2 linked regions of the Laspinema palackyanum D2c genome follow. The protein of the gene in region 2 interacts with the protein of the main gene of each other region in a pairwise test. Links are inferred from orthologs where the notes say so. Each region holds a gene or a part of one and is shown on either strand. Other genes may lie near its edges. The genes, in order: NG795_RS05380 and NG795_RS17370.

What was found.
Region 1: the proteins of NG795_RS17370 (region 2) and NG795_RS05380 interact in binary tests that used the Escherichia coli proteins (3 or more experiments, as listed by UniProt). The link is inferred for Laspinema palackyanum D2c from one-to-one orthologs.

What each region holds. Positions count from the first base shown.
Region 1 is NZ_JAMXFD010000003.1:41,918-59,135, forward strand. Bases 1-4,709 are described here. They hold NG795_RS05380 (DNA polymerase III subunit alpha), read left to right. Parts: upstream 1-354; coding sequence 355-4,509; downstream 4,510-4,709. Other genes in these bases: NG795_RS05375 (alpha/beta hydrolase), read left to right, coding at 1-115; NG795_RS05385 (protein kinase domain-containing protein), read right to left, coding at 4,650-4,709. In the rest of the region: more of NG795_RS05385, read right to left, coding at 4,710-6,542; NG795_RS05390 (protein kinase domain-containing protein), read right to left, coding at 6,723-8,594; NG795_RS05395 (protein kinase domain-containing protein), read right to left, coding at 8,777-9,925; NG795_RS05400 (protein kinase domain-containing protein), read right to left, coding at 10,008-11,999; NG795_RS05405 (hypothetical protein), read left to right, coding at 12,017-12,148; NG795_RS05410 (response regulator), read right to left, coding at 12,486-12,893; NG795_RS05415 (DUF3153 domain-containing protein), read right to left, coding at 13,545-14,402; NG795_RS05420 (TldD/PmbA family protein), read right to left, coding at 14,456-15,763; NG795_RS05425 (hypothetical protein), read right to left, coding at 15,904-16,092; NG795_RS05430 (ABC transporter ATP-binding protein), read right to left, coding at 16,307-17,149. UniProt on the Escherichia coli protein: DNA polymerase III is a complex, multichain enzyme responsible for most of the replicative synthesis in bacteria. This DNA polymerase also exhibits 3' to 5' exonuclease activity. The alpha chain is the DNA polymerase catalytic subunit.
Region 2 is NZ_JAMXFD010000015.1:47,495-62,998, reverse strand. The notes cover bases 9,325-12,319. They hold NG795_RS17370 (DNA polymerase III subunit gamma/tau), read left to right. Parts: upstream 9,325-9,778; coding sequence 9,779-11,860; downstream 11,861-12,319. Other genes in these bases: NG795_RS17365 (glycosyltransferase family 2 protein), read right to left, coding at 11,946-12,319. In the rest of the region: proB (glutamate 5-kinase), read right to left, coding at 1-663; NG795_RS17405 (YqeG family HAD IIIA-type phosphatase), read right to left, coding at 918-1,442; endolytic transglycosylase MltG, read right to left, coding at 1,674-2,768; NG795_RS17395 (DUF3727 domain-containing protein), read right to left, coding at 3,289-3,870; NG795_RS17390 (helix-turn-helix domain-containing protein), read left to right, coding at 4,430-5,458; NG795_RS17385 (DUF3611 family protein), read right to left, coding at 5,514-6,116; NG795_RS17380 (PadR family transcriptional regulator), read left to right, coding at 7,466-7,873; NG795_RS17375 (tetratricopeptide repeat protein), read right to left, coding at 7,997-9,301; more of NG795_RS17365, read right to left, coding at 12,320-13,367; type IV pilus biogenesis protein EbsA, read left to right, coding at 13,795-14,175; NG795_RS17355 (phosphotransacetylase family protein), read left to right, coding at 14,606-15,504. UniProt on the Escherichia coli protein: Part of the beta sliding clamp loading complex, which hydrolyzes ATP to load the beta clamp onto primed DNA to form the DNA replication pre-initiation complex.

The sequences.
Region 1 (17,218 bases), on a different replicon or contig from region 2:
TGTGGCATCCATTGCGGGAGAAGCCTATTTTCAAGCGGTGCGAGACTTTATTTCAATCACAGAAGAGCAACCCATTGTAGAGATGTCCAGAGATAAAATCCAATCTTTGCGATAACGGGGTTCAATTTTTTAAAACTATCCATTGCGTCAAATGGGAAGGCTCAAGGGTGCAGGTACCTGAATTCAGACCCCTGGGCGGGTTAGGCTTAAAATCAGGGTTGGACCCGCCCATTGGAAATGACGTTCAATCACTCCTAAAAGCGTTAAGATAAAGTCAAGAGGGGATAAATTTCCCAGTTCTGAATATCAAAACTCTATTTATTTCTTCATCAAACTGCAATCAAACGTAGCCTTATGTCATTTGTTGGTTTACATATTCACACCGATTACAGTCTGCTTGATGGTGCCAGTCAGATTCCGAAACTGATTGACAAGGCGATCGAGTTGGGAATGCCAGCGATCGCCCTGACGGATCACGGGGTCATGTATGGGGCGATCGAACTGATTAAAGTCTGCCGAGGAAAGGGAATTAAACCGATTATCGGCAATGAAATGTATGTGATTAATGAACCCTTAGATACCAAAGCCCGTTGCCGTCGCTATCATCAAGTTGTTTTAGCAAAAAATACTCAAGGCTATAAAAACTTAGTCAAACTCACCACAATTTCCAGTCTCGAAGGAATTCACGGCAAAGGAATTTTTGCCCGTCCTTGTATTAATAAAGAACTGTTAGAAAAATATCACGAAGGGTTAATCGTTACCAGTGCTTGTTTAGGAGGGGAAATTCCTCAAGCGATTTTACAAAATAAACTGGATGTCGCCCGAAAAGTCGCGAAATGGTATAAAAAACTCTTTGGGGATGATTATTATTTAGAACTCCAGGATCATGGGTCTCAGGAAGACCGAATGGTGAATGTGGAATTGGTGAAAATTGCCCGCGAACTGAATATTAAACTAATTGCCACCAACGATTCCCATTTTATCTCCTGTTATGACGTAGAAGCTCATGATGCGCTATTGTGCATTCAAACTGGCAAGCTGATTAGTGAAGATAAGCGGATGCGCTATAGCGGAACGGAGTATATGAAATCCGCTGAAGAGATGGCGTTGTTGTTTAGAGATCACTTGTCTGATGACATAATTCAAGAGGCGATCGCCAATACCCTAGAAGTCGCCAGTAAAATCGAACCCTACCATATTCTCGGCGAACCTCGGATTCCCGATTTCCAATGTCCTCCGGGAGAAACTCCCAACACCTATGTGGAATGGATTGCCAAAGAAGGACTGAAAGAACGCTTTAAAGTTAAAAGCTACGAAGAAATTCCCCAAGTCTATCGGGACCGGCTGGTTTATGAAGTGAAAATGCTGCAACAAATGGGGTTTGCGGCGTACTTTTTGGTCGTTTGGGATTACATCAAATATGCACGCGATCGCGGCATTCCTGTCGGTCCCGGAAGAGGGTCTGCCGCCGGGTCTCTCGTCGCCTATGCCATGCAAATTACCAATATCGATCCAGTACATCATGGACTTCTATTTGAGCGCTTTTTGAACCCCGAACGGAAATCCATGCCTGATATTGACACAGATTTCTGCATCTCTCGCCGGGATGAAGTGATCCAATATGTGACTGAAAAATACGGCAAAGAACGGGTCGCCCAAATCATCACTTTTAACCGCATGACTTCCAAAGCCGTGTTAAAAGATGTCGCCCGGGTGTTAGGAGTTCCCTACAAAAAATCCGATGAAATGGCGAAATTAATTCCCGTTGCGCGGGGGAAACCGGAAAAATTAGCGGTCATGATTTCTGATAAATCCCCCGCTCCGGAATTTCGCGAAGCTTATGTTAAAAACGAACAAATTCCCCGAGATGATGGAACGGTAGTCGAATTCCGCCAATGGTTGGATATGGCTATTAGAATTGAAGGAACGAACAAAAGTTCTGGGGTTCATGCTGCCGGAGTCGTGATTTCGGCCGACCCCTTAGATGAAATTGTTCCCCTGCAAAAGAATAACGACGGCGCAACCATTACCCAGTATCCGATGGAGGATTTAGAATCCCTGGGGTTGTTAAAAATGGACTTTTTAGGGTTGAAGAATTTAACCATGATTCAGAAAACCCTAGACTATATCAAGACAACCAAAAATCTTGATTTTGACCCCTATCAGTTTCCCGCTGAAGAACGTAAAGCACAGGAAGTTCGAGGCAGAGGCACTAAAAAATTCCCCAAAGATATTGAAAATACCTACAAGATTTTAGAACGGGGGGACCTCGAAGGAGTTTTTCAATTAGAATCTTCGGGAATGAAACAAATTGTGCAAGATTTAAAACCCTCTTGTATTGAAGATATTTCTTCTATTTTGGCACTCTATCGTCCCGGGCCCTTGGATGCAGGGCTAATTCCTAAATTTATCGATCGCAAACATGGACGGGAAGAAATTGCCTATGAACATCCTCTTTTAGAAGGCATTCTGCAAGAAACTTATGCAGTCATGGTCTATCAAGAACAGATCATGAAAATAGCCCAAGATTTAGGGGGATATTCCTTGGGTCAAGCGGATTTATTACGCCGTGCAATGGGGAAAAAGAAACCCGAAGAAATGAATAAACATCGGGAACTGTTTCTGGATGGAGCCACAAAAAATGGGGTTTCTAAATCCATTGCAGAAAACTTGTTTAATCAGATGCTTTTGTTCGCGGAGTATTGCTTAAGCTACGATACCGAGATATTGACCGTAGAATATGGCCCGATGGCGATCGGTCAAATCGTAGAAAAGCAAATCCCCTGTACCGTTTATAGTGTCGATGGGGAGGGTTATCTGTACCGCCAACCTATCGCCCAATGGCATCATCGGGGTCAGCAAGAGGTTTTTGAATACGCCCTGGCAGAGGGTCGGGTTGTTCGCGCCACAAAAGACCATAAGTTTATGATAAAAGCGGGTCAAATGGTGGCGATTGACGAGATATTTGAGCAGGGTTTACAACTCATAGGAGTCTCGTCAAAACTGGTCTCGCGTCAAGCTTTGGGAATTCAAACGGTTTATGATATTGGCGTTGAACGGGACCACAATTTTATTCTCGCCAATGGGTTGGTTGCGTCTAACTGCTTTAACAAATCCCATTCTACTGCTTACGGTTACGTTACCTATCAAACCGCTTATTTGAAGGCGAATTTTCCCGTCGAATATATGGCGGCTTTGCTGACTTCAAATAGTGGGGACCAGGATAAAGTTCAGAAATATATCGCTAACTGCCAAGAGTTAAATATCACCGTTCAAGGACCGGATATTAATCGGTCTGGGGTGGATTTTACCCCGGTGGAGGCGACTGAGGAAAAGAAAACGATTCTGTTTGGATTGTCGGCGGTGAAAAATATTGGCGACAATGCGATTCATGCTATTTTGACCGAACGAGAGGCGAATGGGCCATTTCACTCTTTGGCGGATTTGTGCGATCGCATTAATCTACATACGGTCAACAGTCGCGCCTTAGAAGCCTTGATTAAATGTGGGGCTTTGGATGGTCTCAATCCTAACCGCAAACAAGCGATCGAATATATGCCTCTGGCGATTAAATGGGCCCAGGACCGGGCTAAGGAACAAGAAACGGGCCAGCTTAATTTATTTGACCAACTGGCAGTAATGACCGAAACTTCTACCTTTGAATCCGCCCCTGTTCCGCCCAATATTGCCGATTTTCCGGTGGAAGAAAAGCTGCAATTTGAGAAAGAATTGCTGGGATTTTATGTTTCTGAACATCCCTTAAAAAATGCCGGAAGAATTGCGGAACAGTTGGGGATTGAGGTAGTCAGTCTGGGGAAACTAGATGAACAGAAATCCCGAAGCAAAATCAGTGTGCTGGTGGTGTTGACGGAAGTTAAACAGATTCTGACGAAAAAAGATGAACGCCGCATGGCTTTTCTGCAAATGGAAGATATTGAAGGGAAGGCAGAAGCGGTGGTATTTCCCGATACTTATGAACAAATCCACGAGTTGCTGATTCCGGATACGCCGATTCTGATTGATGGGAAGGTCGATCGCCGCGACGATCGCACTCAGATAATTGTGGAGGAAGCGAAAGTCTTGAAATTGGACGAGTTGACCCCACTGCGGGAGGCAGTTGTATCGACGAGGATCACGGAGATGATTTTATTGGAACTGACGACCGATCGCATTAATAAGCCGGAAATGCTCGATCGCCTGAAAGTGCTTTTGGAAGAACATTCCGCAGACAAAACCAAGGCAACGGTCCCGGCAGTTGCCATCATTGTGAAAGCGGGCGATCGCCATCGCGCTGCTGCCATTTGCGGACCCAATTTCTGGGTCCAGGATTGTCATAATGTGGTTACCGCCCTCAATTCTGCTGGATTCCCGGCAGTGGTGTATTCTCTCCCTCCTGGGAATGGGATGGGGAATCTACCCCCATTCCCGGACCAGTTGCCGTTCCAGCAGCTTACGGTTGCCTATCTCAACTCGATTCGGTCCATTTTGCAGGACTTGGATGAGGGATGAGGGGGAGAACGACAGCAAGTCGTTACTAAGAACATGAAGGAACGCCTGAAGGCGTTACTACGAACATAAGAGAACCCCTGAAGGCGTTACTACGAACGCCGGAAATGACTAACGACATAAGACCCATGACAAATGACCTATCACGGTGCCTGCCACAGTTTGACCGTCTCATCCCCTGCGGCAGTGGCGAGGATTTTGCTATCGGGACTGAAGGCGACAGCAAAGACGCGATCGCGATGGTCAGTCAACGTACAAATCGGCTTACGCTGACGGATATCCCAGAGGATGACGGTTTGATCGCGGCTGCCACTGGCGAGAAATTTGCCATTGGGACTAAAGGCTAGAGCATTGACCCGTTCTGTATGTCCTGGTAAACGACCGATTTGTTCACCTCGACCCGCATCCCACAAGACGAGGGTCCCGTCAAAATTGCCACTCACGATGGTTTTGCCATTGGGACTGAATGCCACGGCATTGACGAGGCCAGAATCGCCGTACAGGGTAAAAAAGTGCTGGCCGGTGTGGACATTCCACAGCATCAGGGTTGTGTCCCGACTGCCGGAGGCGAGGGTAATGCCATCGGGACTAAAGGCGAGGGAATAGACCCAGCTTGAGTGGCCCCTGAGCTTGCGGATAGCTTTGCCGGTGTAGGGATTCCAGAGAATGATTTTGCGGTCCCAACTGCCGGAGGCCAGCATGGTCCCATTGGGACTGAAGGCGAGGGAATCTACTAATTCAGAATGGCCGGAAAACCATCCCCCAAGGTTCCGAATCCGTTCCCCGGTTTCGGCGTTCCAGAGAATGATACTTTTATCCCGGCTGCTACTGGCTAACAGGGGAGATACGGGACTAAAGGCGACGGAAAGGACTAAATCGGAATGACCCTCTAGGGTGCGGAGGCGATCGCCGGTGGTGATATTCCACAGGATTACGCTTTGATCGGCGCTACCACTGGCTAAGGTATTGCCATCGGGACTAAAGGAGATCGCCCAGACCCAACCTTGATGACCTTTGAGGGTCCGGATGCATCTCCAGGCATGGGGATCTGCCAGGGGTGGGGTTGCCGGTGGGGTTGCGGTGGGGAGGGTTGGCGGTAAACTGGACTCTTCTGACCTGTTCAAAAAGGTCGGTCGCCGGGAATGCAAGTCTTCCAGAACTTCAGTTACAGACTGATACCGTTCATTCACCCGGTCCTGCAAGAGTTTGTCTAGGATTTGGGCTAAAGCGTCACTCACATCGGTCCCCATTTTCCAGAGTCGTTCTCGCCAGATCCATCTTCCCTCTAGGGGGTCGTACAAATCGTCAACCCACTCTGCGGTTAACAGTTGAATGCAAGTGACCCCTAGACTATAGAGATCGCTGGCGGGATAGGCCAGTCCTCCCCGGATCTGCTCTGGGGGCCCATATCCTTCGCTGCCAATGGTACTCCCAGTTCGGGCCAGTCCAAGACTGGCTAAAGGTTTAGAAACGCCAAAATTCGTGAGGATTAATTCCCCGGTATGGCGGCGGCGAATATTATCCGGTTTGATATCTCGGTGAATAATATTGCGATCGTGAATGGTTTTAAACACGGGTAAGAGGAGGTCCAGGAGTTCCCAAATTTGGGCTTCTCGGAACGCGCCATGTTGTTCCATCTCTTCGAGCAAACTTTGCCCGTCGATAAACTCGATCGCCATGTACAGGCGTTTGTCTTGCTCAAAATAATCTAGCAACTTGGCAATCTGCTGATGATCTCCCATTGCCTGCCGACGTTGAGCATCGTGATCAAAGACTTCAATCACCTTTTCCAGGGTACTACTGTTTGCCGAGGCTTCTAAGCCGGTTTCCACCGGCAGCAGTTGCTTGATAATGCAATAACTGTCTTGCTGCTGTTGATCCACAGCCAAAAAAGTTCGTTCCATACCCCCTTCTCCCAGAAGTTGGATAGTACGGTAGCGCTCTTTCAGCAGCAAATTCGCTCCACAACTTAGACAAGTCTGGATATTCGGTGGGTTTTGGGGATTTGGGCAAGCGGGATTCACGCAATAAGTCATACCAGCAAACACTCAGAAGTGGTTATATAGTAATCAGTCTTTACCAAAATTTTGGTCTCGGCACTTTTACGGAACAGTTCCATCGGGGCTAATTTTCAACACCTATTGGTATTGCAGACTACCAATATTCCGGAATGAATCAGCTTTTCGGGTTCCTACTCGTTTTGTTGATTGCCTATTTTATGTTCTATTTTCAGTTGACAAGACAGATTCCCAAATTTTGATTGTATTATCCCAACTGCTACTCACTAATTTGTGGCCGTCTGGACTAAAAGCGAGAGAGGTAATAGGTCCCGAATGCCATTTTAAGGTACAGAGTTCTTGTCCGGTTCTCATAAGGAACAATTTAATCAACCGATCGCGACTGCCACTGGCCAGGATTTCGCCATCGGGACTCACAGCAACCGCTTGTACCCAATCCTTGAGAGTCTGCAAGCTGTAAGTCTCGGTGTGGGTCTGTAAATCCCACAGTTTCACGATTTTGTCTTCACTGCCACTAACTAACTGCTGACCATTGGGAGTAAAGGCGACGGCACGGACTGAGGCCAAATGTCCCCGGAGGGTAGTTTGCTCTAATCCGCTGTTTAAGTCCCATAATTTGATGGTATGGTCATCGTATCCACCCCCACTGGCCAAGGTTTTCCCATCCGGGGCGATCGCCACCGATTCCACATACCCCGTATGTCCAGTCAGGGTCCCCACTGCCATCCCCGTGGTCAGGTCCCACAGTTTCACGGTACTGTCAAAACAACCGGCTGCTAGGATTCCGCCATCGGGACTAATTGCGATCGACAACGGATAGGCATTTAATCCATCCCAAGTCTGCAATAAGTTCCCACTGCCCAAATCCCACAGCTTTAGGGTATTGTCCAAACTGCCACTGACCAGAATTTGTCCGTCGGGACTAATCGCCAGACAACTCACCCACCCGGTATGGGCGGTTAAAGTCCCGATCGCCGTCCCGGTGGCCAAATGCCACACCTTGATTGTTTTATCATAACTACAACTGGCTAAGGTTTCTCCATCAGGACTAATTGCTACAGCGATCGCATAGTTTTGATGACCTGTCAGAGTATGAATACATTTCCAGGTGTTCGGAATCGAGGGGTTAATCGTCGGGGTCGCCCTTGGGGAGTTGGACATAAACCGCTGAGGAAGCGACCAATAGAGGTCTGCCAGCGCCCCTCCGGCACTTTCATAGCGATCGTTCACCCACTCCTGCACCATCTTATCAATCACTTTTTCTAAGCGGCGATCAATCGTTATCCCTTTTTTGATTAATTCTTCTCGCCACAACCAGCGCCCATTCATCGGGTCGTACAATTCATCGGGATTGGTATCGGTCATCAAATGAATACAAGTCACCCCTAAACTGTACAAATCACTCGCCGGATACGCTTTCCCTCCCCGCAATTGTTCAATCGGTGCATAGCCTTCCGTCCCGATTTTAGTTCCCGTCTTAACTAAAACGTTACTACTGAGTTGTTTCGCAACGCCAAAATCAATTAATACATATTTCCCATCGGATTTTTGTCTTAAAATATTTTCTGGCTTAATATCTCGATGAACCACATTGCGCTCATGAATATGCTGCAAAACCGGCAGTAAATCTAATAATAAAGTTTTGATTTTTTCAGCGGAAAACGGCCCGGTTTCATCTAACTCCTGCAACAAAGTTTTGCCATTGATGAACTGTTGCACCAAATAGAGACGTCCGTCAATGGCAAAATCTGCAAATAAGGTCGGAATTTGGGGATGATCCCCGAGTTGTAACAGTCGTTGAGCTTCCTGGGCGAACATTTTAGTCGCCGTTTCTAATAAGTCGGAATTTTGCTGAACTTGGGGTAACGGCAAAAATTGTTTGATCACACAGGTGGCATTTAAGCGATCGGCATCTTCCGCGATGAAGGTGCGGCCAAATCCCCCTTCCCCCAACAGGGAAAGTGCTCGATAGCGATCGTTCAGTTGTAACTTGTTGCCACAACTTTGACAAAACTTGATACCGGCTGGATTCTCTGGATTTTGACAGTGGGGATTGAGACAATAGCTCATGCCATTTTTCAGGTAAAACGCTTCAGGATACGGGCAACTCTTGTGACTAGACTTCTTGTAGAATTGTCTCAAACCCCCGGATGCTCGGGGGTGAGCAATCATCCTCGGAAGGCATTCGGGTCCACTCTCTAGTTTAATCACAATTTCTCCAAATCCACCGCTTTCTGAGAAAATAGATGGGATTACGGTTCTTGTCCAAATTCAGAGCGTAAGGCTTCTAATTCAGCGGCGATCGGGTCAAATCCAGCGGGTTTATTGGGGGGAGTTGGGCTGGATTTGGGTGGGGGAGAAGCAGGGGGTGGAGCATTCCCCGGTTGTCCTTGACTAAAATGAGTTTTAATCGCTTGTAAATCCAAGGAAACCGGGTCAAATTTTCCCGGTTGAACGCCGGGAGAGGGGGGAGTTTGGGCCGCAGCAGGGGGTTTGGGGGGAGGTCCGGCGATCGCCCCAGGTTGCAATACCTGTAAAACCTCGGTCGCTGATTGATAGCGATCGCGCACTAATTCTTGCAGCAGTTTATCTAAAACTTGGGCTAAAATAGGAGAGGTCCTTTTCCCTTGCTTTGCCAGTTGTTCTTTCCACACCCAACGGGCATTCATCCCATCATATAAATCATCGGGCATTTTTGCCGTTAATAACTGAATACAAGTCACCCCCAAACTATATAAATCACTGGCGGGATAAGCTTGACCTCCGCGAATTTGTTCTAGGGGCGCATATCCGTGAGTTCCGGCGCGAGTTCCCATTTGGGCCAGGGCAGTCCCCGTCCCTTCTTTTGCCACCCCAAAATCAACTAAAACCAGTTTATTATCCTTGCGCCGACGTAAAATATTATCCGGTTTGATATCTCGATGAATCACATGATTGTTGTGAATAAATTGCAGAATGGGCAATAAATCCAGTAACAGGGATTGTATTTGAGTTTCGCTAAACGGTCCCTGGGTTTTGAGTTCATCTAAAAGGTCGGGACCATCAATTAATTCTTGAACTAAATACCAGCGTTTATCTTGTTCAAAATAAGCATAAAGGGAGGGAATTTGAGGATGTTCCCCCAGATGAAGCAGTTGCACCGCTTCCCGTTGAAACAGTTCCGTTGCTTTTGCTAAGGCAGCAGTCCCTTGAATTTGGGGGAAAAACTGTTTAATCACACAGGGTGCATTGAGGCGGTCTTCATCAACGGCAAAAAAGGTGCGACCCATCCCCCCTTGGCCCAGGGGTTGGACCGCCCGATAGCGATCGCGCAACAGTAATTTAGCCCCACAAGTTAGACAAAATTTGGTACTGGGGGGATTGGCGGGGTTAGGGCAGTTTGAATTGAGACAATAGGTCATAATCTTACCGGAATTGACAGAATGGGTATCGTTCCTCGGTGATGAGTGGCGATCGCACCGAAACAAGTCTGATCCGCCTGGTTTAAGACAAGACTTGCCAAAATTTTATCGTTTCGTCCCAACTGCCACTAATCACCAGTTTACCATCGGGAGCAAAAATCACCGCATTCACCGCCCCGGTATGTCCATTCAGGGTGGTGACATGGTTGGTAGAGAACTGGCCTTTTTCCTGGCCAATTTGCCAGAGATTTAAGGTTTGGTCTGTACTACCACTGACGAGATGTTTGCCATCAGGAGAAAAGGCCACGGAATTGACCAGATCCCGATGGCCAGATAAGGTGGTAATCAACTTTCCTGTGGAAAAATGCCAAAGTTTAATGGTTTTATCTTTACTGCCACTGGCCAGAAGTGCGCCATCGGGACTGATTGCCAAACAATTTACCGATTGAAGATGTCCCCCCAGGGTATAGAGCACTTTATGGTGTTTTAAATCCCAAATTTGGATCGCGTTATCCAAACCGCCACTGGCTAATTGTTGACCATTGGGTGCGATCGCAATGGCTTTAATCATTCCCGAACGACCGGCCAAGGTACACAACGGGGAGACAGAAATGTTTCCGTTCGGTCCTGTTCCTATCTGCCAAAGTCGCACGGTTCTATCTTCTGAACCGGAGGCTAAAATCGTGCCCGTTGAGTTAAAAGCTAGGGAATTAACATCGCGTAAATGTTCCGTGAGGGTGGCAATTTCTCGCCCGGTATTGAGATGCCAAAGCTTGATGGTATCATCATCACTGCAACTGGCTAAAAGAGTGCCATCCGGCGAGATGGCCAGTCCATTAATGGATTTGGTATGACCGGAGAATCCGCGTAGAGTTTCCCCAGTCAAAACATTCCAAATCAGGATGCGATCGTCGAGACTGCCACTGGCGAGAATATGACTGTTCGGGGCGATCGCCAGACAAGTCACCCAAGAGGTATGGCCCGTGAGGGTCCGCACACAGCGAGGCCCTCTGTGGGTTGAGGCGCGATTACTAATCGGGGGTTTCGAGAAAACCGCCACGGGACTCACCCTGTCCCCAGGGGGAAGTAAATTCTGGGTTGAGGGAGGTTTCATGAACTGGGACGTTTGAATCCGGGTGGCGGTGTTGCGGAGTTCCTGGCGATCGCCCTGGGGTAAAAGTGCTGCCAAATCGGTCAATACCGCCTGGGCGGATTGATAGCGATCGCTCAAGTTATCTTTAATCATTTTATCTAGGATATCCCCGAGGCGCGGGGCGATCGTCCGACCTCGGTTCGCTAAATACTCCCGCCAAATACAGCCTTTAATCGGATCAAATAGTCCATCAGGTTTTGCACCCGTCACCAGGTGAATACAAGTCACCCCTAATCCATACAAATCACTAGCAGGATAAGCTTTCCCACTGCGAAGTTGTTCGATGGGTGCATAACAAGTGGTCCCGACTTTGGTCCCGGGTTTAGCAAATGAAGCGTCCGTCAGTTGTTTGGCAACTCCAAAATCAATCAAAATCACTTGACCATCGCGCTTGCGTCGCAACAGATTCCCCGGGGTTATATCGCGGTGAATCACATTTTTGGAGTGGACAAATTTGAGAATGGGCAAGACTTTAGCGAGGAGTTGGCAAATTTTCTCCTCCCGAAACGGACCCCCCTCTTTCAGTTCGTGCCACAGGGTTTTCCCATCAATATATTCTTGCACCAAATACAGGCGTTTGTCCTGTTCAAAAGAGGCGAGAAGGGTGGGAATTTGGGGATGTTCTCCCAGTTCATAAAGGCGGACTGCTTCTTGGTTAAATAAGGCAACGGCTTTCTCGAACAATCCTTGTCTGGATTCACTACTGCCTTGGAGGGTCGGCAGGAGTTGTTTAATGGCACAGGGAGTATTTAGTCTATCTTCATCGATCGCAAAAAAGGTTTTGCCAAATCCCCCTCGGGCGATCGGTTTGATAGCTCGATAGCGTTCTTTAAGCAGTAACTTTGAGCCGCAACTTTCACAAATTGAAGTCTTCGGCAGATTTTGGGGATTTTGACACCGGGGATTTAGGCAGTAACTCATATAAGGAATGATAGGCAATGAACCGATTTAGTTTTATTTTGCCTCCTCAGCGTCCAACTATTTCGACCCTCGTGAGCAAACCCCCCTCTGTGAGTGGTGGTTTGCTCGGTTGTGCAGCGATCGCCTGGAGTTTTATGGTCCTCCCCTGAGTCCCCTAACGGCTAACCCCTAGGGGCTTTCTTGGGGTAACCCCCGAGAGTCTCAACAGATTTTTAACCCAAATTTTACACTTCTTGAATATTTATTAATTTTTATGGATTAACCGCCTAAGTCCCAATTGTTGGATCTTATTATCGAGTTTGAATGCAGTCTTAATTTTTGAGTTAAGGCTGGCACTCTTTTCCTCCCAAGATTCCCGCTCTCCCCATCCGCTTTCCCCAGTCCGAGGACTTGGTTTCCCTTCAGAGTGCCCTACTTCAATGCCCACTGGTTCTTCCGGGAATAAAGGGGGCATTATTGCTGAACAACCCTCCCTGAACTTTGAGATTAGTCGGCGACTTCGGAGGGATGATTACTATTAATAAAATTTCCCACAACTTGACGCAGTTGGGCGGCATCAAATGGCTTAGTTAAATATTCCGTTGCTCCAGCTAACCGACCTTGGACCTTATCAAACAGACCATCGCGAGCCGTTAGCATGACGATGGGCAGTTCTTGAAATTGAGGGATGTTCCTCACGGTTCGACAAAGCTCTAAGCCATCGATTCCGGGCATAGAAACATCGAGCAACAAAATCGCAACCTGCTCGTGGTAAATCATCGACAAAGCATCCACGGCATTATCTGCCACTAGGACGCGATAATCCTGAGCCAATGCTCGCTTGACTAAATCTTGCATGACGACACTATCATCGACAGCTAGAATGGTGGCTACGGGACTATTATTTTCAGACATTTTTTCTCTCCAGTCCTTAAAAACACTTCAGATGGACAGGTTAGAATCGCAACAGTTTGACCGGCTTTTCGGCCAAATCTTCATTGACTCAATCAGACGATACTCTATCCCCTGAGCGATGGGTATATCTCTATTTAAACTTTACCCTATTTTTACCCTGAAATAACGGATAGGCCCCAGAAACAAAATTCGGGGTTTTGGTGGATGAGGCTACAGTGGTTTTACCTAGATTAAACACTGACAACAACCGCCCTTCGCCCCGGGAAGGCGATCGCCCTCTACTCCGGGAATCAAACCCCGGAATTTTCCGGTTAGCTTCCTTGTTCTTAAAGCTTTGATAAAGTTGGCTCAAGTTGACCGCCGGATTAATCCCAGAGGGTACGTTCTTAACCGAGGACCGAGGCAGATTTTTGACCCTTTTCTAAACCGAGTTATGCCCTCACTCCCTTTTCTTTTGGTCGAATTGACTCGGGGGATGAAAACATTCCCGTTGATGTCAGCGGTTCCATCTCTCAGCAGGGCTGTTCCAGAATTTTTAGCGCCTAAACTTTACAGCAATTGTAGGGTGGGAAAAAGCCCACCTTACTGGAGAAGACCTGGAGGTGGGCTTTTTTCCCACCCTAGTCCTCCGGGCTCCTCAGAGGCCCAGATTTACCCCCCGAGATTAACGGTTTCCGGTTGGGGTTTTTTGGCCTTTAGCGGTTTGCGCTGACCAATTCCCAAGGCGGGTAACAGTTTGTCTTTCAAAAAGATACTGACAGTCACAAACACCACAATAATAAATGCCCCAATCCCTATGGGACTCGGGACCCAGAATCGGGTCTCCAGATGATTCAGTTGTCCCGGTTGCAGGGTCCAGACCAGTTGCCGTCCATCCTTGCGACTCTCTGGCATTAGTCCATCCTCGGAGACAACGGCGGTTGCACCCCAGGGCGTATTTAAGGTAAATTCCAGATCCAACAGGACCCCCGGACTGACAATCACGGTGCCATTAGAGGAAATTACCCCGAGCGATCGCAAATCTAACTCATAATTTAGGTGATTATAAATCGCCAGTAAAAAGTTCCGTTGTCTGACCGCCATCTGAGAAGAAATATCCGGAATTTGCGCCTCGGGGGAATTCGCTAATTCCGCTTGATTCCTCTCCTCGGAATTAAAAAATTGGTTAAACTTCTCTACTAATTCCGCCCCATTATTAAACGGGATTTTCACCGTAATTTCTCGGTCAGAACTGCGTTTAACCTGCCCATGCAATTGGCGAGTGCGGCGTTCGATACTGTCTAACCAGGCTTCAGCGGTCGCACTACTAAAGGCTTTGAGTCGTTCTCCGAGTTGGATATGTTGGACAATTTCTCCGTGAGTTTGACTCTCAAAGTTAATCCCCACATCATATTCCACACAGCCGGTGAGCAAGAGCGGGACCAGTAATAGGACAATCCAGACTCGCGATCGCCTCATGCTCCCTTGAATGCACTCCCCGAATTTTCTCCCAAAAACTGCTAATTTCACAAATTTATCTTCCTCCGGTCAATTCATTAAATCATCTTTTACCAACCCGAAACTTAACCTTGTCTGGCAGAAACTCCCAGTTTCCCAAACAGCATACTCGGCATCAATGCACCGCCGCCGACCCATTCGCGTTCGCTACTAAAATCGACTAAACTATCAAAGGCTTCAAAAATACTCCCGGCAACCATTGTATTTTTCACTCGCCCCACAATCTCGCCATTTTCGATTTTATACCCTAAATCTAAGTTAACCGAAAATTCCCCCGCTAGTTGATTTGATTGACCAGCCCCGAGGACTTGCTCAACGATCAATCCTTCCTTGACTCCGGCAATTAAATCAGCAGTGGAGGTACTCCCCGGATTCAGGCACAAATTGACCAAATCGGGGCCTGGGCGCGAAAGTCCACCGCGAAACCCGTTTCCGGTGGATTCTAACCCGGCGCGGGCGGCCCAGCGTCGGTCCCAGTAAAACCCATTCACCACGCCCTTTTCAATCAGGGTATTGGGACTGGTGGGAGTGCCTTCATCGTCAAATTCACAAGCGGATGGGCCCAGGGTGGGGTCTTCAAATAACGTTAGGCGCTCATCAAAGACTTTTTCTCCCACTTTATCCATGAGGGGGGATGCCTTTTGCACCACCGCTTGACCGGATAAGATGGTATCGAATAGACTGCCCAAGGTACTCGCTGCGGCTCTTGGGGTAAAGAAGACCGGGAAAGAACCACTGGTGATGATGGCGGGACGTTCGGCGAGTTGGTATTTTTTGAGGAGGTCTTTGAGGAGGCGATCAAAGTCGGGCAGGCGATCGCGGGCGACATCATAGCTATAAGCTTGCAGGAAATCTTCCCCTTTGACTAAGTTACCACTCAGACTGGAGCTCACAATCTGGCTCGATCGCGTGGCATACAAATCTTCGCTGGTCATAATTTTGACCGTCCCACTGCGAATATGAAAGCTGACATCCACCAGAATATCGGGGTTGTAACCGTGAACCTGCTCAATTTGATTCCGACCGACTTCCAGCAATTCCTGGGTGGTTGGGGGTTGAAATTCTGAGGTTGGGGAGGACAAATGGAGGTTACTGGCGAATTCAAATTCCGCACTGTCGCCAATTTCCGAGGTTTGCACCGCAGCATCAACTAAATCATCCAGGCGGGTCAAATCCGTGGAACTGGCAAAGCCAATTTTGCCCTTGGAAATCACCCGGAGGGCCACCCCTTGGAGGGCTTTGGTTTGCAGGGATTTCAGGCGGTTGTTTTCAAATTCAATCGGGGTATCTTGACTGGAGACATAGTAAACTTCGGCAGAGTCTACCCGAGATTTTGCCAAATCGAGAATTTTCTCAAGAGTCGAATCACTCACAATTTCTGTCGCTGTTACTGGTTTTCTTCTCGATCTTAGGTCGGATCGGCCTGCGATCGCTACCCTTGTGGATCGGAATCTGGGAATAACATCGCTCATGAGCAATCATACCCGGATTTTTTTCCGGAAATTCTGGAAAATTACTCCGGTTTGGTTGGTTTGCTGGGACTGCGACGGGATTTTTCCTGCTGTTTCTGTCGTTTGAGGCGCTGAATCTCCACTAGCACCTGTTGCCACTGTGCGTTTAATTCCTTGGAGGCATCATCGCTATGAAAATCTAAATAAGTGACCGTTTTGCGAATTAAATACTCAAATTCTGGTAAGTTCATAAGGGTTATTTTTGGAGAAACCAGTGTGAGATAATATCTAAAACTGAAACAAGTATATTAACATAGGGTTTAGAAATTTTTATAAAAACTGCTGGACTTGAAGCTAAGGGCAATGGGCTTACTTCAATCCTTGAGAGAAAAACCCCCTCACCTTAAACGGGTGAGGGGGTTTTGGAGTTAGATTTACCGGCCTTTGGGGGAATCACCTCCATCATCAATCATCCTGAGTGAAATAGCGATCGAGAAAATCAAGGGCATGATTTCGTAACTCGTAATACCGCTTATCATCTCGTAAGGCGGCGCGATCGCGCGGATGAGCAAAAGGCACGTTGAGAATTTCCCCGATTTGGGCTTGGGGACCATTGGTCATCATCACAATTCGGTCTGACATAAACAGCGCCTCATCCACATCGTGAGTAATCATCATCACCGCCTGGGGATGATGTTCCCAAATATCCAACACCTGCCGCTGTAACTTGCCTCGGGTGAGGGCATCCAACGCCCCAAACGGTTCATCCATTAACAGCATTTTCGGTCGAATCGCCAACGCCCGAGCAATTCCCACCCGCTGCTTCATCCCCCCAGAAATTTCGTCGGGGTATTTCTCCGCTGCGGCATTGAGATTCACCATTGCTAAATGTTCATTGACGATTTCTCGCTTTTCTACTTCTGACAAACGGCCCAGCACTTCATCGACTGCAAGGCGCACATTTTGCCGGACTGTTAGCCAGGGTAACAGAGAATATTGCTGGAAAACCATCATTCTTTCTGCTCCGGGCTTAGAAATGGGTTTTCCTTCCAAAGTTACCAGGCCGGAACTGGCTTGCTCTAGCCCTGCTACAATTTTGAGTAAGGTAGATTTGCCACAACCCGAGTGACCAATTATAGAAATATATTCATCTGGCTGCACAGTGAGATCGATGCCGTCCAAAATAACATTCTGACCGCCACCGGCCTGGGGATAAGCTTTGACTAAATCACGAATGACTAAAAAATCCTCGGTTGCAAGAGTTGGGGAATTAGGGGAATTAAAGGAATAATTACTAGGTTTAACCACGATTCACCTCGCTAAATAAAGTTGATAAAACAGACCGTTAGGACAAATAGAAACAGAGCGGGAGCCGCT
Region 2 (15,504 bases):
CTCTATTTTCGTCATCATTCCCCCAGTCCCCCAATTGGTCCCACTGCCTCCGGTTTGCACCTGTAACTGCCGCAACTCATCGAGATGTTGAACCAGGGTAATCGGTTGGGCGTCAGGATTGCTGCGGGGGTCTGCGGAGTAGAGGCGATCGACATCAGTCATCAGAAACAGCCATTCCGCCTCGACTAAGCTGGCAACCATTGCCGAGAGGGTATCATTGTCGCCAAATTTGAGTTCTTCCGTGGCTACTGTATCATTTTCGTTGACAATCGGGATGACCCCGAGGCGCAGTAATTCTTGAAAGGTGTTGTAAGCGTTAACGTAGCGACTGCGTTGGACTAAATCGCTGCGGGTGAGGAGAACTTGGGCGATCGGCTGTTGCAGGGTGGTAAACAGGTCATCATAAACCCGCATTAAGCGGCCCTGACCGACGGCAGCCACTGCTTGTTTGAGGGCGATCGTCCGGGGACGCTCTTTTAATCCCAGGCGTGCACAGCCGACCCCGACGGCACCGGAGGAGACTAAGATAACGCGGTGCCCTTGGTGGCGGAGGGCGCTGAGGGTTTCAACGAGGGCCGCAATGGTGGCGATCGCCAGGTTGCCGGTGCTGTCCTGAGTGAGACTAGAGGTGCCAATTTTGACGACTAGGGTTTGCAGGTTCATAACAAAAGCGTTCTCGTTGAGGATGAAGTCCGGGTTACCCTCGGATGACCGGATCCAATTGTAAAGCGCCCGCCTTGATTTCCGTGAAGGCAGGCGCTTTGTTTTTATAAAACTGAATGATCGTGAGGGTCTGGCTCAAGGTGGCCCCCTATAAACTCATTTTTATGCCGCTTGATAATTTGGCCTCAGCCTCAATATTTTAATATGTAGGGCTATATAGGGTTTTTTCAAGGGGTATTCAGCTCAATGACCTGTTACTTGTTCTTGGCGAGGGAAGCGCCGAGGATTTGAGATAACCAGACTTCCAGCGATCGCACGGGATGCTTGGTTTGCATAATTTCCCCGGGGTTCACCATCGGTTCTACCAAAATGGTAAACATTCCCAAGCGGTTACCGGCGAGGACATCGGTAAAGAGGCGATCGCCCACCATTCCCACCTTTTCCACCGGCAGATTCATCCCCGTCACCGCCTGTCGTAACTTGCGCCGCGAGGGTTTAGCTGCACCTGTAATGTAAGGCAGATTTAAAGAGCGAGCAATGCCACCGATGCGAGCTTCACTGATATTATTGCTAACCAACCACAGGGAAGCAACCGGGCGAATTTGTTCCACCCACTGCCGGAGATACTCAGACACTTGAATTTGGCGAATAGGAACGAGAGTTTCATCCACATCCAAAACCAGACCCTTGAGGTCGTACTCTTTGACGACTTCTGGTGTCAGGCTTAAAATGGAGTCCCCTAAAAATAAATCGGGCTCTAAAAGTTTTCCCCAAGACATAGTAATTGACCTTCGCTGACTAACACGAACCACCGCCCTAGAACCTGCCGTGACCCAATAATTTGGTTTGACAGCGCGATCGCACCGGATCCCCAGGATGCATTCTAAAAACTGCATTCCCCGCAGAATGATTTTGACATACTAAGGCTGGATAGCCTACTGCGATCGCCCTCAATTCCCACCAACTCCCCCAAGGTAGCCTGTGCCAATGGCTACTGGGGGAATATCATATTACCGTAACGTCGGGTCCCGCTCATCCCAGATAGCATCTTGAGCCGCCTCATGTTCAGCTAAGGTGCGACTAAAAATATGGGTGCCATCATAGAGGGCCACAAAATAGAGATATTCCGTCTCTTCAGGGGCTAAAGTAGCTTCTAAACTGGCAACTCCAGGGGCAGCGATCGGGGTCGGGGGTAAACCCGCATTCAGATAAGTATTGTACGGGTTAGGGGTGTTCACCTGGGCCAGGGTTAAGGGTTTATCTTCCGTTTGTCTGATATTTAATCCATATTCCACAGTGGGGTCAGCACCCAGAGTCATCCCTTGTTTGAGGCGGTTGGTAAATACACCAGCAATGCGATGGCGTTCCGATGCCACCACGGACTCTTTTTCCACAATACTTGCTAAGGTGACCCATTCTTTGAGACTGAGATTGGTTTGATTTTGGGGTTGTTGATAGACTGGGAGAGCCACCTGTTCAAACCGATTCAGCATGGGTTGAATAATCGCTTGCGGGGTGATATTATCCGCTCGAAGCTTGTAAGTATCCGGGTATAAAAAGCCTTCTAAATGGGGGATATCTTTAGGGAGCCAGGGGTATTCAGCCCAGGGAATTTCCTGAGTGGCACTGAGAAATTCTTCAGCAGTAAAAAAGCCTTGAGACTCGAAATAGGCAGCCATTTGGCGCAAATTCCAGCCTTCAGGAATGGTGAAACTGAGCTGCATGACTTCACCATTCCAGATTTTTTGGGCGATCGCCTGCATCGGCTCATCAGGAGAAAGTTGGTAGGTTCCTGCCTTGTAGCCTCCATCTGGGTTTTGGCGAGATAGCCACCGAGTCCACATATTCCAAGCATTCGCGGACCGAATTAAACCCTGTTCTTCGAGTTTAAGTCCGATGAGTTGTCCCGGTTCCCCGGGGTCGATTTTCACGATTTCCAGCCGATTGTCTTGGACAACAGAATCCCGAGGTAAGGATTCGGCTACAGGTGCACTAGCCGATAGCCACCATCGCCAACCTTGCCATGCACTGATTCCGATCGCAGCGCAGAGGATAAGCGCCACATATAACAACCAATTTGTTTTTCGTTGACTCGCTGCTTTCATCTTCTGGTGATCTGTAACAACCATGATGGGATGCCGCGACGATCTTCGGGGATCTAGCCCTGATGGAGAAGCGATCGCCCGCCATCACCCCGAGGGGATCTTCATCGCGGCATTCATCTATTCCAGGGTAGTCTGTAATCTGTGAATTGATAGACTGCACATCAGACGGCGAATTCAGTCTTATGTTCTTCCAGGGCTTAGACAACTCATGCAGCTAGAGGGTAATCTTCAAACCAGGGATCTTCTGCTTTGTAGCTCTGAGCGCCTGATTCCCTACAAGTTTGAGTCGCCTCTGTCTGGTGCAACAAGAATCAAGCGGACGACGAACGAGATGCTCGGTCAAATTCACAGTGGAGAAGCTCCAATGCGATCGCCGACGAACCCTGATTTTCGGTTAGTTTTAGCTGCTGATCCCCCTAAAAATTTTGTTGAAATGGGACTGAACAGGCTTTAACATTGATTCTAGTCCCACATCTAATTGGGTTACTCAGTTTGACTGAGGACCATGCTTGTTTCCTCGTTATTCGAGTTCTTCAAACAACCGTTCTTCGATCATGCCTTCTAACGTAGACATCATCGGTTCAAGTTCCTGTAACTCTTCATCGGAAAGTAACTCAGGGTTTCCATCTTCATTGAGGCGAGCCAAAATGAAGACCGGATCCAAAGGCGAGTAGATGGCATACTCGGCTTCTTCATGATAAAAACTAGCTAACCACTGAAGTTCCTCATATTCCGCCGCTTCACCCAGCTCATCATCACTGATTTCCTCTTCCGTAAATTCCGGAAGTTCGCCACTAACGGTCAGAGTAATTGCAGTGCGTTTGAGGGTGAGGTTTTGTTCTTCGAGGACCGCTTTAGCCGTATCAAAAATAGTATCGACTTCCTCCTCACTAATAGGAATGGGTTCATCATCCTCATCCTCTGCTTGCCATGCGAAAATTTCCACCGGCGTATCAATGGGGGTGAGTAAAACGTAGGTATTGTCGTTTACTTCTACAGAATGTTCGATGTAACAAGATAGCGATCGCCCGGACTCATCCGTCAAAATTGTGGATGAAGTGTGGGATTGCCCATTCTCTTTTGATGATTCCGATCGGGACATGACAGATAATAGGAAGATAAAGAGCACTAGCGAGGAGCAAAACGGAATCAGAAAACCGGAAAACGCCCTTCCCGCATTTCGGTTGAGGCGTACAGGTTTTTGATTGCCCTGAACCCAGGAAGAGCAAATCCTAGGGCAAAACCAGAATATCACGGCAGGTAGCTGATCCGATTTCTATTTTTTGGAGTGGGACTCCTGGCGATCGCCCTCTGAGGGTTTGGCAGATTCGGAGTCAGCAATCACCCTCGGATGGAGCAGAAACTCGCCCTTCTTGAAGGAAAAGGTTTGAGGACTCAGACGGCACTCGGTTATGAATCCATTGGTGCACTCACCCTTGGATGGTGCTGATGGTAACCTCTGGAGGCAACGTTCCATCCGGAACGACTACAAATGCCCGGAATGAAGATACTCAGATAAAGGTTCTCCCTGAATCCCTGTCTAGCCAGACCTCCGTCTAATTTCTGGCTCAACTCAACATTTTGGGCCAAGACAGGGGCGGGGGTTAACTGTTCTTTCATTCAGTTACTCATCACTGACGTCCCCGGATTTAACGAGTATCATGGCACTTGAAACCATCTCCCAAGCCACCTTTCCTCCAGAGGAGCTGACAGCTATCCTCACTCAAATTGAGTCGGAACTGTATCAGACAAAAGTTTATCGGACCGCGTTGGGAATCCTTAAGCAGAGACTCGGTGAGTCTGCTGATGCTTCCTCTATGTTGCTGCAAGCGGTGGCTAAAAAAGCGATTTGGCTGACGCTCAAGCAATGGATTTCCCCGACTCAGGACGATTCAGAACCTCTGAATGAGACTGAGTGGGTCATGGATGACCTTGACTTATCTCACAGACCCGGCGATCGCCACGAGTCCCAGGCATTAGAGGACATCCGAACACCGGAAAGCCATTCCCAATCCCTTGGCGATTCAGATTCAGCAGAAATCGCCCTAAATCCCTCTCCCTTGTCGTCACCGGCTAGAATCAACCCCTTTCAACGTCACAAAAAACAGCAGCAAGCTCAACAACAAGCTCAAATCATCGCCCGCCAACAACAATGGGCCGATCGCCTGACTCAAATTGGCCAAGAACTCCAAGCGGCACGCTGCGATCTCGGCTTATCGATTCTGGATTTGCATCAACAGACCCTGGTTCCTTGCCGTCATATTGAAGCGATCGAGAACGGCTTTCTATCCAAGCTGCCGGAAGATGTTTATGTGCGGAGTTTTATTCATAAAATTGGGGATGTTTTAGGCTTAGACGGGGCGAAAATGGCGAATTGCTTACCCGTTCCCCCGAAACAGACTGCACCCATCCCTTCCTGGCATCATCGGGACTTTAGCCTAGAATTTTCGGTCAGTCCCCTGCATCTGTATGTGGGCTACACCGCGCTCATGGCGGGGGCGATCGGGGGACTGGGATGGCTCAATGGGCAATCTACTCCCCCAACAGTGCCGGAATTTGACCCAACGTTAACCGCCCCGGGGAGGGATTCTCATCAAGGGGTGCTGCCGATGCAAACACCAGGGATTACCACCGGGGCGATCGCCTGTGCTATCTCCGAGATAGCCCCACCCGAAGCACTCGACTGGTAACCCAATAGGCCGGAAAACTGGACCCCACCCAACCCCCTCCACGAGGGTTTCAGGGTTACCCTTGAGTCTGGCGATCGATCCAGTTGAGCAACCAGAGTCCCGTAACAAGCCCGATAAAGTGGGCCACAATCGTATGCGTATTCGCCAACACCACAAAAATATCCAACGCTTGAATAAAATCTTGGGGGCGCAACGCTGTCACCAGGGAGCCTCCTCCTTGGTACTGGAGGGCCTTGGCTAGGAGGATTCCCCCAATGGCTTCGGCCGCGATCAGGGTAAAGGACATCCCGGCTAAATTGACCATTAAACCCCGACGCACCATTTGTAGGGTATCTGCTCTGCGGGGGCGCAGCTTAGGATTGACCGAACTAAGCTGTTGAGAGAGGCGAGTATAGCGATAAGCCCAATAGATACTCAGTCCCAGGGAAACCAGTCCCAGAACTGCAAAAAAGATGCCCGGAGCAATGCTGACATTACTGGTTCTGGCTGCTTCCCGAGGTCCTGGAGATTCAATCAAAATTGCAAATAAGAAAATCAGTCCGGCAACAACTGCTAGAACTAACTGTGTCCAAAAACTGATCCAGCCGACTCTGCGTAAGGCAGGGATGACGCGCTGGACGGGGGGTGGAAGTGCTTTTAAGTCTGTTTGATTTGACATACGCAGAACGCAGTTACCGTTTTGGTGCGTTGAGATTGATCGGCTCAAAGCTCAATCATAGACCACCGCACCTCCTGATTGCCGTTGCCCGGTGATATTGAGGTGCAATTGCTGTGTTTGCCCTGTTTATTTTAAATTAACTTGTAAAGAAAAATAGAGAACAAAAAAACACCGATGCGCGTCAGCCCATGAAGAATGCATCTTTTCGGCAGGCGATCGCCCCATTGGTTTGGGGCAATTTCAAGCATCTGGGTTTTTTTAGGGATTTGTGTCAGCACTATCCGATGATCCGTGCTTGAAATTGGGGTGCAGCTCAAGTCAAGTTTGCCTGACACTTGACTTGAACTCTGGGAGAAGATGGCGATCGCGGGTAACCGGGTTAACCCAGTCCCGGTTGGCCGACTCGATTTTCCTTTGAAAATCGCGGTAAAATACCTCAAGGATTCATGACTACAAGCTTTTATGTAGGCTTTCGGGGTTGTGCGGCATCACCGACCTTCCCCGAGTCACAATCCAGAGCTGAAGCAGATTAAGTCTCCAAAAGGTTCTGATTGAGCTGTGGATTGATTACTCCAGTCGGCCTAGGGAATAGAAAGGGTGCGCTCAGGTTAGGGAGAATCAAGCCATCTTCCGCCTGAGTCAATTAAGCCGACTGAACGACAGACCTACCGGAGCGATCGCAGGTGTTGATGATTCATCCCTCGGTCTAGCTAAGTATCAACAAGGGTGCAAATTACTACTAATAAATCAGGGCTGGCTTGCCGTCGCAGATGATTTTTAACTATTTCTGTTCCCACGGTCAAGTTCGCAGAAGTTGTATTTATTTTATTTGGGTGCTGACTTTCGCTGATCCCATCAGAAAGAGTCTGTATAAAAAAATTTGAGAGAGGGTGTTTTGCAAGTTAAGTCGGTAAATTTTCCGGCTCAACTCTCAACGAAATTCGCCTGAACCGCAGTGCGGCGCATGGACGGGTTTTATGCTTCTTTGGTTCCCGTGTTGTAGGAAGTTATTTAAACATTACTGCAATACAAATTTCCTGGACATTTAGAGTTCCTTCCTTCCGGTACTCCGATTTTAACTCAGGAATTAAAAGAAGCTTAATTCTCATTAATCGGGCCGAACAACCGGATTTTCTGGCAGATTCATTCAGCAACGCATCTATACCGAAGGGAACCGAATCACAAATCTTCCCGACGCTCGGGACGGTATCTGGGTTGACTTTGAGTTGACTTTGAACTGTAGATTTTTCACCCATCAAAAGAGTGGGCAAGCTACGAAACGTCAATCTTTCAGTGCGTCAATTCCTGTATCAATTGGTATTTTAAGGGGTATTCAGCGGGTAACTCAAATGAATTTTGAAGAGATCTATGACTTTTTTCAAAACCCTCCGCCGCTTTATCTGAATAAAGAACTAACCGTCTGTTATGTTCTCTCAGTATTATTGGCGGGTGACTCTTATGGCACAGAACTGATTCAGCAATTAGAGCGGGAATATCCAGCCTATCGACTTTCGGATACGGTACTCTACAGCGCTCTAAAATTTTTAGAAAATGAAAGAGTCATTAAGGGTTACTGGAAAAAGGTTGAAGGCAGGGGAAGACCCCGACGAATGTATCAGGTTCATCCAGAGTTCCAGGGACAAGCTCACGATTTAGCGCTACTCTGGCAACAGTATGCTCAAGAAGGTCACGGCATACCGAATTCTCCCCCAGGTCCGGTCCATTCCCATGAAAATAAGAACCAGGGTACGGGTTAAATCGGGATGACCCTAATTCTTCCGGTGATGGGTGCGGCCCTGGCATCGCCCTCATCGGTGATGTCCGGTTAAATAATAGGTCCCTGTTATCCCGGGAAAAGCTAGGTTAGGCTGATCGCCGTCCTAGCTTTTTTTCATGTCCAGCATTGCGGCATTCCGATATCTCCAGGCGATGGGGTCATCGGGTCGCAGTTGTAGGGCCCGTTCATAAGCCGCGATCGCCTCGGGAATTCGATGTAATCGTTCCAGGGTTTGACCCAGGCACAACCAGCCATGATAGTCATGGGACTGAATTTCTAGGAGTTTCTCAAAGGCAGCGATCGCCTCTTTGTACCGCTGCAAATTCCCCAAGGCGGCCCCCCGATTAAACCAAGCGGCAGCATAGTCCGGTTGTAAGTCCAGGGCTTTATCATAAGCAGCGATCGCCTCGTCATACCGCTGCAAGTCATAAAAAACATTGCCCCAGTCATACCACCCTTGATGGGATTCGGGATGGGTTGTCAGGGCTTCCTCATACGCGGCGATCGCCTCCTCCGGTTGCTTTAACTGCATCAGGGCCTTACCTCGGGCACAGCATTCCTCGGGAGTTTGCGGTTTCATCCCCACCGCTGATTCAAAATCCGCCGTTGCTGCTGTTAAATCCTCTAGCGCTTTATAGGCTAAACCCCGTTGAGTCAGCGCTGCCACAAACTCCGGGTTTTGAGCTAATGCCTCCGTTAAATGGGCGACTGCCTCTTGATACAGTCCCATGCGGTGACAGACTAAGCCTAATCCATACAAGACTTCTGGGTGATTCGGGGAATGGGTTGCCGCTTGCTCAAAGGTGGTTAATGCTGATGGGTATTGCCGGCGATCGAGATGAATCTGTCCCAATTGTAAATAGTGTTCTAGGGTAAATTCCGAAGCAACCGGCGAGGCGGGTGTAGTTGCGGATGGGGATGGGGTATTTGCCTCGCGATCGAGCAACGTTTGACCAATTTCTCCCGCTACTGCTGAGAGTTTGCCACAGTTTAACTGTCCTAAGCGAACCATGCGCCTTGCTAATTCTTGATTGGGGACTGGGGAATTCAGCAGACGAGTCCCAAATTGCTGTAACCAGAGCACATAAGCCTGATTGTCCGCATTTTCCATCCCAGAATCCTGGACAAAATCCTTGACATTGGGAGCAGATTCGGGGCCGATTTCCTCCAGAAATTGGGTAACCTGAGCTTGACTCCAGCCTCGGTGCACCCCATCGAGCAATTCAGAAAAGAGAAATTCATACTCTGCCGCAGAGAGAGGTTTGGGGGGGTGTGGACGAGGACCCTTGACCGTCTGGAACCGAACGCGGTTTTCCGGCTTTTTTTGGAACGATTGAGGTGGCGATCGGCGAAACCACTGTTTCCACAAGCGGATAAGCTGCTGCCAGATTCGTCTCAAAGTTTTCACAACCCATTGCCTGAACTGCATCATTGATAAATTTATCCCTCTGTGCCTACGGATTTCTTTTCTATTCCGAGTCCCACCCCATCGCTGCATTTTTTCGATGCTGGCAGCGTTTTACCTTCACATTTGTCAAACTTGCCAGAGCCTACCCGAGTCAATGGGGAAGCGCTCCAGCCCAATCCTAAACCGCCTCCTCTGCCACGGATATCTATCTATAGGGTTAGGAAGGGAATAGGCCAGTGCTATTCTATTTTAGAATGGGGATTGGCGCTTTTCCCTTTAAAATCGCAGATTGGGAGCCTGTTTCCTCCGCTCAAAAAATGCACCTTTTTCATAACAGAGGGAAACGAGTAGAAAGAGGGAACCCTTGAGGGGCGATCGGGCTTTCTGTGGAGAGAGACTGCGTTTCCAGCCTTGCCATTCAACCGGCGATTGCCTCCAGATTTAACATGATTGTCTGCTGATATTCTTCCCCCATCCATGCCATACGAACCGCTACATCACAAATATCGCCCCCAAACCTTTGCGGATTTGGTGGGACAAGAGGCGATCGCCACCACCCTAACCAATGCGATTCGCCAAAATAGAATCGCACCCGCTTATTTATTTACCGGACCCCGAGGCACTGGCAAGACATCCAGCGCCCGAATTCTTGCCAAATCCCTCAACTGCCTCAACAGCAACGGTCCCACCGAGACCCCCTGCGGTGAATGCGAAGTCTGTCGCACCATTGCCAGAGGCACCTCATTAGACACCATTGAGATTGACGCCGCCAGCAATACCGGGGTTGATAACATCCGTGAACTCATCGAACGAGTACAATTTTCACCTGTACAAAGTCGCTTCAAAGTGTACATAGTCGATGAAGTTCATATGTTAAGCACTGCGGCTTTCAACGCACTTCTCAAGACATTAGAAGAACCACCCGATCGCGTGGTGTTTGTCTTAGCAACAACGGACCCCCAACGAGTTTTACCGACGATTATTTCTCGGTGTCAGCGATTTGATTTTCGCCGGATTCCTGTAGCTTCAATGGTTCAGCATTTGAAGCATATTGCGAACAATGAAACCATTAATATCAGTGATGAAGCGGTTTTGACGGTGGCTCAAATTGCTCAGGGGGGACTGAGGGATGCAGAAAGTCTCCTGGATCAGCTTTCGTTGCTTGAAGAACAGGTGACGGTGGAGCGGGTTTGGGATTTGGTGGGGTCGGTCCCGGAGCGAGATTTGATTCAGTTGTTAGAGGCGATCGCTGCCAATAATGCAGAACAAGTCCTAGATAAAGCCCGAGAATTAATGAATCGCGGTCGAGAACCCCTGATTGTTTTACAAAATTTGGCCGGGTTTTATCGGGATTTATTAATCGCTCACACCGCGCCCCATCGTCCGGATTTAGTTGCTGTTACTCCTCCCACTTGGGAACAGTTATGTGCGGTAGCTCAACAATGGGAAATGTCCACTATTTTAGCCGGACAACAACATTTACGCAGCAGCGAGGCGCAAATTAAAAATACCACTCAGCCTCGTTTATGGTTAGAAGTGACTCTGCTGGGATTACTACCCTCGGCTTTAATCACACCGACTCAGGGACGGCAGGAAGCATCCAGTCGAGGCGGTGGGACTGTGGCATCACCAGGAAAAACCTCTTCACGTCCTCCTGCTGCGGAGAATATCCCTCAGTCTCCCCCAGTACAGGGGAGGAACGCGGGGAGTTCCGTTGGCGCTGCCTCTCCCCAGGAGAGTCGCCAAGCCCCTCCCCCGGAAAATCGCCCGGTTTCTCCCCCGCCAGCGGCACCGATTCAGGGGTCTGGGAACCCTGAACCATCGGCTGTAGAACTGAGTGGCAACTTGGAACAAACCTGGAAAACTTTGCTGGAATACCTGTCTCTGAGTTGCAAAGCGCTGTTGCAGCAACATGGACGGCTGATTGGGTTCAGTAATAATCAAGCTCAGATTGCGATTCGCTCCCCGAACCTGTTTAAGATGGCGCAAAGTAAGGTATCGGAGGTAGAAGCAGCCTTTTTGAAGGCGTTTAATCTGCGAGTTAAAGTGCTGATTCAGGTGTCTGGGGACGCACCTCCTCCGGCTTCTACTCCGATAGAGCAGAACCATTCCGAACCCCCCTCAGCCCTGATGGAGCCACCGGCTGCACCGATAGGCAATGGACAGGCCAACTCGACGCCCCAAAGCCCTGTAAATCGTGAAAATTCACCGGCTCAATCCCCCCCTCAAAACCCCCGAATTGAAACGGTTAGCGGTCCAGAAAATCGCCCTCCGGTGTCTGTTGGGGCGAATGGAAGACGGGATATTCCCCGGGGTGAGGAAACCGATGATGATGAAGTGATGCGGGCTGCTCAACGATTTAGCAACCATTTTAATGGGAAATTAATCAGCCTTCCAGATGACCCGGAAGTAAAGCTTAGGGGTCGGGCAAGTGAGGCAGAATTTAGCCACACCTGGGATGTGCAGAATCCTAGTTCTGAGGAGGAAATGGGGGGAGTTGTAGAGAGTCCCAATGATGTGGATATAGAGGATGATCCGTTTGGAGGGTTGGATTTTTGAGGGGATAGGACTGACGCCTATTTTCTGAGTAACCCCTCAATGTAGGGGCGATCCGCGAATCGCCCCACAGGGCCAGACGGGAGAATTAGGCGGGTAATTCGCCGCTGCCTTGATGAACAGTTTTCACCCATTTGAGTTGTTTGGGACGGACCGAAATCCGTAGAGTGATGCTAGAAATCACCACCACCCAGTGCAGGAGGTAAATGATACCTCGCACGGTTTGGATGAGGGATTGGATAGGAGATGCGGGGCGAGTTTTGGCTGATTGAGCAGTTTGTCGCTCAATGCGCCGGAGTCCGGTAAACATTCCCACGAGGGAAAGACTCATGGCAAGGGTGGTTAAGGGACTGTAAATGGGGAAATGTTTGAATGCGATCGCCAGGATTAAATCGGGGATGGCGGCTGCCGGTAGGAAATATTGGATAATCCAAAAGGCAAACATATCCCAAGATTTGGATCCGGGGAGGCGATCGCTGAAAATTAGCCGCCAATAGTCTAAATAGCGCTGATATCCTCCTTCTCCCCAACGATTACGTTGATGCCAGAGGGCCAGGGGACGAGTCACGCCCTCTTCTTTGACGGGGACGGGGATAAAGTGGACATCCCAACGGTCCAAATGCAGCCGCAGGGTCAAATCTAAGTCATCGGTGATGGTTTCTTCGTTGAATCCGCCACAGCGATCGAGGGCTTGACGCCGGATAAATTGACCGTTCCCGCGTAGTTCCCCAATGCCACCGATCGCGATGCGTTGCTGTTGGAAATAGCTATCTAAGGCCATTTCTGCCACTTGTCCCTTAGTCCAGAAGTTGACCGCAGGATTGGCGATCGCCTTCCGCATCTGCACGGCCCCCACTTGGGGCGGATTGAATGTGGGGAGGACCCGTTGCAGGAAGTCTGGGGAGACTTGAGCATCGGCATCAAAAACTCCGATAAATTCTCCCTGGGTGAGGGGAATAACTTGATTGAGTGCCCCAGATTTTCCCCCTGTGGCATCGGCAGAACGCCTAAAAACATTCAGGTTGTCATATTTTTTGGCGAGTTGCTGCAACACCTCCGGGGTGCGATCGCTGCTGTTATCGTCTATCGCCCAGACTTCATAGCGATCGCGAGGATAATCCAGATTGCACAGGACATCAATCAGCTTACTAATCACGGCTTCTTCGTTTTTAGCCGCTACCAGTAAGGAAACTTGGGGCCAGTGTTCCTGGTTTTCCGGGTCCAGGGGTTCGGGGGTCGGGAATGCTTTCGCCCGGATAATCCGAATCGCATGGAGTCCTAAGACTGCCGTAAAGCCCAACACCAGCCAATATCCCCAGGAGAGGAAATGGAGGATGAGGGTGAGAATAGAAATCCCCAATAGCAATACTGCGGCTTTGAGTCGGCGACCCAGATACCCCGGATAGGAAAAGTCTTCGACCTGATCAGAATCTCCAAAAGCAGACAAAATCAAATGAAGAGGCTCGAATTCCTCAAAGGAATTGTTTTCGGGCCAGGAATTCGCTGGCATAGTTTACTTAGGTAAAAAGCAATACAGGTTCAGTGGTTTCTCAGCCCCTAGACCCCAGGACGTAATAGGGATTCAGTGGGAAAACCCAGTCAGGACGATCAGGCGATCGCCCCCAGACGGCTCTTTCCCAAGGGGAATCCTCGCCCTCGATGTCTCTACGGCTTCAACGCCAGTCGAAACAGGAGCGCTAGGAGCTTAGAGAAACCTTAATGTTGTTTTATTGTATCCTTGATTGTTATTTTTCTAACTCGTTGCTGCAATTGAGCCGGATTCAGTCTTTTGGGTCCGAAGAAAGCTAACCCTCATCTGGTCCCCAAAAATTGCCCAAATTGACAAGAGTCGGGGAATCATGACCGGACAAATTCAATTCCCCACCCCTTTGTCCACTACACTTTTTATTGATACTGGACTAGAAGGAGCAGCGAGCATGGGTAATAACCTCGATCAACTTCAGCCTGCTGACAATCGGGAGATAGGGGTCTATATCCCTTACTACCAAGGCAATAAACGAGCGGTGTTACCGAGAGCGATTAGCCTCTATCGTCAAGGGAATTTGGAGGGTGAGCGCAAAATAGAGGGCGGTGAAAACGTTCCATTTGTAGCAAGCTGGCACGTTTCCTCTCTTCCGGCTGACCTTACCCGGTGTCGCATCCAGTTTGATGGGAATGCGGACCTGAGCTATGAAGTGACGATGGCAAATTTTGAGTTTATTGACCACTTAATCGATGTGATTGTCAGCCATAAGCGACACCACTCGGTAGATTTTTCTAAGGGGTTCTATCGGAAGTTGTTACTACTGGATGACTAGAATAAAGACTGACGATTAGCAAGAGGGGGCAGTCGCCAGAGCAACAGCTTTCGATGGAATGAGGGACGAGCGCCCCTGATTCCGGAGTCACCCTTGGGGAAATGTTGCTGTAATGGGGATGCCTACCTTAACCCGCACCCTTAAGGGTGGGGCTACACAGACAAAGCCCGTGGTTCGACTGGCTCACCAGAGCCCTGCGCGGGCTAAGAGAGAAAACCGACTTTACCCTTAAGGGTGGGGCTACACAGACAAAGCCTGTCCCGCAGCTCCGTCGAAGCCTGTCCTGAGCTCTGAGCTAGTCAAAGAGACGAAGGGGGCCCGCCTGCGCGGGCTAAGAGAGAAAACCGACTTGAGACAACCGGATTTGGGATAAGACCTGATCTGAGGACTCAAAGCAGACTATCAACACAAGAGAATAGGGAGTGAGTGCGTGCCAATATCTGCCAAACCAACATCTAAATATCTCGCGATCGGATCAACTCGGCCTTACAGCGGTAAATCCTCAGTTATCCTAGGCATGGTCCAGCAATTCCAAGCTAAGGGGCTGGATATTGCGTATTCTAAACCCCTGGGAACCTGTTTCAGTGAAGTAGGAAATGACGGGATAGACGAGGACCATCGATTTTTAGCCAAGACTTTGAATCTGCCGGATAACCGACTGGGGGAGACCCTGCTGTTTTTAGATGCGCCAACCCTGGAGAACCGTCTCCAAGGCATCGGACAAACGGACTACTCTGAGACTCTGGTGAATTCGTTGGGACGACTCGGGGGAGATTTAACGATTTTAGAGGGGGCTGGGACGTTAGATCAAGGCCGCTTATTTAATTTGTCGGTGCCCAAAGTTGCCACTCTGATTGAGGCGTCTGTGTTGTTGGTGGCGCGCTTCCACTCCATGTTAGATGTGGGGGAACTGTTATCGGTGCAGGACCGTTTGGGCGATCGCCTCCTGGGAGTGGTCCTGACGGATATCCCAGAAGAAACCTGGACCAGTGCCTCGACGATTCTGCGTCCATTTTTGGAAGAACAGGGGATTCGAGTGTTTGGGTTGCTACCGAGAAGCAATCTGCTTCGGAGTGTCAGCGTCCGAGAGTTGGTACAACGGCTGAATGCAGAAGTGCTCTGCCGTCCCGATCGCCTAGATTTGATGGTGGAAACCCTGAAAATTGGGGCGATGAATGTTAATTCGGCTTTAAAGTATTTCTCCGAAGCTCAAAACATGGCAGTGATTACCGGAGGCGATCGGTCAGAACTGCAACTCGCGGCCCTGGAAACCTCCACTCAATGTCTGATTCTCACCGGACATATGCCACCAAGTCAGATGATTTTGAA